DNA from 2 places in the Micrococcus sp. EWR3.9.1 genome. Region 2 is predicted to be linked to the other one. Evidence: riboswitches for the same ligand, from Rfam matches in the RefSeq annotation. Region 2 holds a riboswitch; the other holds the start of a gene.
What was found. A riboswitch is a leader RNA that binds a small molecule or an ion and turns the genes downstream of it on or off. The one in region 2 is predicted to bind S-adenosylmethionine.
Positions count from the first base shown of each region.

Region 1 (2,380 bases), on a different contig from region 2:
CGGGTGCGCCGGGTGATGCCGCTGGTCATCGCGCATGCGCTGCTGGACGCCGTCGGGTTCGTCGGCTACCCGCTGCTGGCGCGGGCGGGGCTGCTCGGCTGAGCGGCCCCGCCCCCGCGCTCAGAGCGTGACCTCGCCCTTCGGGGTGCGGAAGGTGACCGAGACGATGCCCGGGGTGCCGGAGGGCGCGACGTACTCGATGTTCACGTCCTGGACCTGGCCGTCCTCGTCGTCGCCGAGCCACTCGGCGAGGCGCTCGGGGGAGCCGGCGATGTTCAGGCGCTCGATGGTGGCCTGCGGCTCGGCCGCCTGCGAGGGGTGCATGTCCTCCTGGCCGTCGGCCCAGCGCAGGATGAACGGCAGCTGCGGGTCCGCGAGGGTTCCCTTGATGCCGATCTGGCGCCAGGACAGCTCGCGGCCGTCCGGGAAGCGACGGTTGCCGGGGACGGCCTCGCGGCCGAGGCGGCGCTCGAAGCGGCCGATGTCCGTGGTGGCCACGGCCCAGCTCATCCAGCCGCCGCCCTGCTCGGTGCGGGCGCGGACCAGCTGGCCGAACGGCGCGCTGAGGGAGGCGGGGTGGTCGAGTGCCTCGACGACCTCCAGATACTGCCTGCCCGCCATGGGGAACAGGGCGTTCTGCGTGCCGAAGCGGGGGTGGACACCGCCCTTGATCCGCTCGATGCCCAGCGTCTCGGCGATGCGGGCGACCGTGGCGTCCAGGCCCTCGGGGCCGGCGGCGTAGGACACGTGGTCCATGCGACAGGTGTGCACTGCGCTGTTCCTCTCCGTTCCCGGGCTGCCCCGGGGGTTGACCTGGTGCGAGTCGCGGGGCGTCGAGCCCTTGACGGGTCGGGCGCCCCGTGCGGAGAGCGTATCCGCGGGTGACACGCGTGACGAAATCGTGGCGGGGCGGCGGGCTACACTCGGAGGCACGGTCACGAGAGTCAGCAACAGGCCCCGGCATGCTGACCGGCAACCCTCCTTCCGCGGTGGGGTGCCCCGGGTGACGACCAGGCCGGCCCCACAACGGACGCCGGCAAGCGCGGGCCGATCCCACGGCCCCTCTCGACGGCGCCGGGTCATCTCCGGCACCTCGACGACGCCGGTCCGCGAATCGGCACGTCGGCCGGCGGGCGGGGCGGCCGGGTCCGGCCCCTGAACCCCTCAGGAGGGTCCGCCATGACCGACCAGACCACCCCGACCCCGGACGCCTGGGGCTTCTCCACCGCGCAGGTCCACGCGGGCGTCGCCGTCGGCCAGCACGCCTTCGGTGCGACCGCCCTGCCGATCTTCCAGACCACCTCGTACGACTTCCCGTCCGCCCAGGTGGCCGCGGACCGGTTCGCGCTCAAGGACCTCGACCCGCTCTACACCCGCATCGGCAACCCGACGCAGGGCCCGGTGGAGGAGAAGATCGCCGCGCTCGAGGGCGGTGTGGGCGCGCTGCTGCTGGCCTCCGGCCAGGCGGCGACGACGTTCGCGATCCTCAACCTCGCCGGCGCCGGCGACCACGTGGTCGCCTCGGCCAGCCTCTACGGCGGCACGCAGAACCTGTTCAAGCACACCCTCGCCAAGGTCGGCGTCGAGACGACGTTCGTGACCGACCCGGACGACCTCGAGTCCTGGCGCGCCGCCGTCCGGCCGAACACCACGGCGTTCTTCGGCGAGACCCTCGGCAACCCGCGCGGGGACGTCCTGGACGTGCGCGCCGTCGCCGACGCCGCCCACGAGGCCGGCGTGCCGCTGATCGTGGACAACACGCTGGCCACCCCGTACCTGCTGCGGCCGATCGAGCACGGCGCCGACGTCGTCACCCACTCCGCCACGAAGTACCTCGGCGGGCACGCCGCGGCCATCGCGGGCGTGATCGTCGACGCCGGCACATTCGACTACGCGCAGCACGCCGAGCGGTACCCCGGCTTCAACGAGCCGGACGAGTCGTACCACGGCCTCGTCTACGCGCGGGACCTCGGGGTGGGCTCGCCGCTCGGCGCCAACCTGGCCTTCATCCTGAAGGCGCGCGTGCAGCTGCTGCGCGACTACGGCTCGGCCATCTCCCCGTTCAACGCCTTCCTGGTGAACCTCGGCCTGGAGACCCTGTCCCTGCGCATGGAGCGGCAGGTGGCCAACGCGGCCGCGGTGGCGGGCTGGCTGGAGGGTCGCGACGACGTCGAGCACGTGGTCTACGCCGGCCTGGAGTCCAGCCCGTGGCACGAGCGGGCCCGGCGCTACCTGCCGAAGGGCGCGGGCGCGTTCGTCTCCTTCGAGATCGCGGGCGGCCGAGAGGCCGGGGCCGCGTTCGTGGACGGGCTCACCCTGCACCACCACGTGGCCAACATCGGCGACGTCCGCTCGCTCGTGGTGCACCCGGCCTCGACCA
Region 1 covers NZ_JBQXFD010000013.1:25,394-27,773, reverse strand. The annotation lists gene ACUJ8O_RS08780 (CPBP family glutamic-type intramembrane protease) at 1-102, shown strand, start outside; gene ACUJ8O_RS08775 (VOC family protein) at 121-756, opposite strand; SAM riboswitch class IV at 934-1,049, shown strand; gene ACUJ8O_RS08770 (O-acetylhomoserine aminocarboxypropyltransferase/cysteine synthase family protein) at 1,180-2,380, shown strand, end outside.
Region 1: linked by a shared signal. The riboswitch ahead of ACUJ8O_RS08770 (O-acetylhomoserine aminocarboxypropyltransferase/cysteine synthase family protein) and the one ahead of ACUJ8O_RS07215 (flavin reductase family protein) in region 2 are both predicted to bind S-adenosylmethionine.

Region 2 (2,380 bases):
GGCCCTTGGGGCCGTCCTGGGTCTCGAACTCGACGCGGTCGTTCTCCTGGAGCTCCTTGAAGCCGTTGCCCTGGATGGCGGAGAAGTGCACGAACACGTCCGCGGAGTTGTCCTCGGGGGCGATGAAGCCGTAGCCCTTCTCAGCGTTGAACCACTTGACAGTACCGACAGCCATGATGGTGTCCTTTCGATGTGCCCCCGCGGTGCGTTGGCGGTGTTGGACCGCGGCCCGGATGTGGGACGCGGGTGAAGCGGCGAGACTGAACCGCTTGCCCAACACTCATCGACGCCGGCGATGCCGGGCTGACGAGCAGTGAAGATGGCGGGATACAGCTTGATCAACTTCAGGCTCCATCATTGCACGGATCTCGCCGACCGGGAACCAGGGGCCCGATTGTTCACCTGGAGTTCGCTCAGAGCGCGCGCAGGCCGTGGAAGAGATTGCGGTGCAGGGCGGCCGGGGGAGCGGCGTCCGTGTGATCCGCCAAGGCCGTCACCTCCAGCAGCACCACCGTGTGGTCGCCCGCCGGGACCTCGGCGTGCACCCGCGTCTCGAGCCAGAGCGAGGAGCCCCCGATCAGCAGGGCGTCGTGCGGGCTGCGGTGCACGTCGAGACCGGCGAAGCGGTCGCCCTCGCGGGAGGCCAGCTGGCGGCACAGCGGCGTCTGGTCCGCCGCGAGCAGGGAGACGCCGATCGCCCCGGCCCGGCGCAGGCGCGGCCAGGTGCGGGAGCTGTTCTGCGCGGAGAAGGACACGAGGGCCGGCTCCCAGGAGATGCCCACGCCGAAGGAGGAGGAGACCATCACCTCGGGGACGCCGTCGGCGAGGCCTGCCAGCGCGACGACCCCGGTGGGGAAGGCCGAGAGGCCGGAACGGAGGTTGCCGAGGGACAGGTCGGTGTCCCACGCGGCGGTGTGGGGTTCGTGGGTCAGGGTCATGGCGCGCGTCCTCTTCCGATGACTGACGCGGCTCCGCAGACGGCGGGAACGCGGATCGCCCGGATCCGCGGAGGCGCGGTACTTGCCCGCCGGGGTGTCCGAGGGGCCGAATCATCACCTGGAGCACCCCACTACTGCGTGAGAGGGTTGCCGTCCCGCCGGCCAGGGCCGTGAATGACGGGAACTCGTGATTCTGGGGCCAGCCTACGGAGGGGTCCGTGGGGTGGTCAAAGCGCGGCGGTCGCGCGGCGTCATCCGAGCTGCCCGATGTGATGCTTGACACACCGCGCATCGCCGGCCAGGATCAAGCCACTCGAGAGGGGGGAGCTCGAGACCGCGGCCTCCGGCCCCGCAGTCGGTTCTCCGAGAGGGACCGGATCATGCGGATGGACATCGAGAAGAAGCTCGCGGCATTGTCGACCGCCGTGGTCGTCGCGGCTCTCCTCGGTACCGCCATTTCGGGATGCTCCGCTTCCCAGGGCAGCGTCTCCTCCACCGCGAATGCTTCCACCGCTGCGGCGTCCTCCGTCACCCCGACGTCAGCGGCCCCCTCGGCAACCGGGTCGGCCTCCGCCACCGGTTCGTCCGCGTCGTCGCCCGCCGGTGAAGAAGCACTCCCCGCCGCGCTGTTCGAGGAGGACGGGATGACGTTGGTCGAGTACACGCGCCGGCATCCGGATGCGGACCATCTCGACCCGGAGAAGGAGTCCGTCCTGGAGGAGGCGGTCGGGACGGGCACACAGCAGATCACCGTGGACGCTCAACAGGGTGCGGTCCTTCGGGTCATCGTGTTGTGTCCTTCGGATGCCACCGGTGAGACGGAGATCCTGACCTCACGGGGTGGCGGGGGAACGAAGACCTGGATGGCCGGATCGGAGGCGCTGTGCGGCGGCTGGTCGGCGGCGACTCCCCCCGTGGATGAGGCGGGGCCGATGACGTTCACCGTCACGGTGGACAATGACAAGCCGTTCCGGATGGTGCTGACCGCACCCTCCGCATGAGGCCGCCATCACGACGGCGGATGACGGCGCGGGGAGGACTGAGACGCTCAGCGTCGGTCGCGGCCGCGCAGCGCGTCCAGCTGCCGGCGGTCCCGCTTGGTGGGCCGGCCCGCGCCGCGCTCGCGGTACGGCACCGCGAGCAGCTCACGCGGCACGGGCGGCGGGGAGTGGTCCACGTACTGCTGCCGGGCCACGGGGGCGCCCACCCGCTTGGCGATCAGCCCCGTGACCTCGAGGATCCGCTCGCCTCCGTCCTGGCGCACCCGCACCCGGTTCCCGACGACGACGGGCGTCGCCGCCTTCACGGGCTCGCCGTCGATGCGCACGTGGCCTGCGCGCACGGCCGCCGTGGCCGCCGACCGGGTCTTGTACAGCCGCACGGCCCACAGCCACGCGTCGATGCGGACGCCGCTCACGCCCGCCTCCTCACGCGAAGCGGGC
Region 2 covers NZ_JBQXFD010000009.1:34,402-36,781, reverse strand. The annotation lists gene ACUJ8O_RS07220 (cold-shock protein) at 1-175, opposite strand, end outside; gene ACUJ8O_RS07215 (flavin reductase family protein) at 414-938, opposite strand; SAM riboswitch class IV at 1,012-1,131, opposite strand; gene ACUJ8O_RS07210 (hypothetical protein) at 1,325-1,939, shown strand; gene ACUJ8O_RS07205 (RNA-binding S4 domain-containing protein) at 1,987-2,355, opposite strand; gene hisD (histidinol dehydrogenase) at 2,366-2,380, opposite strand, start outside.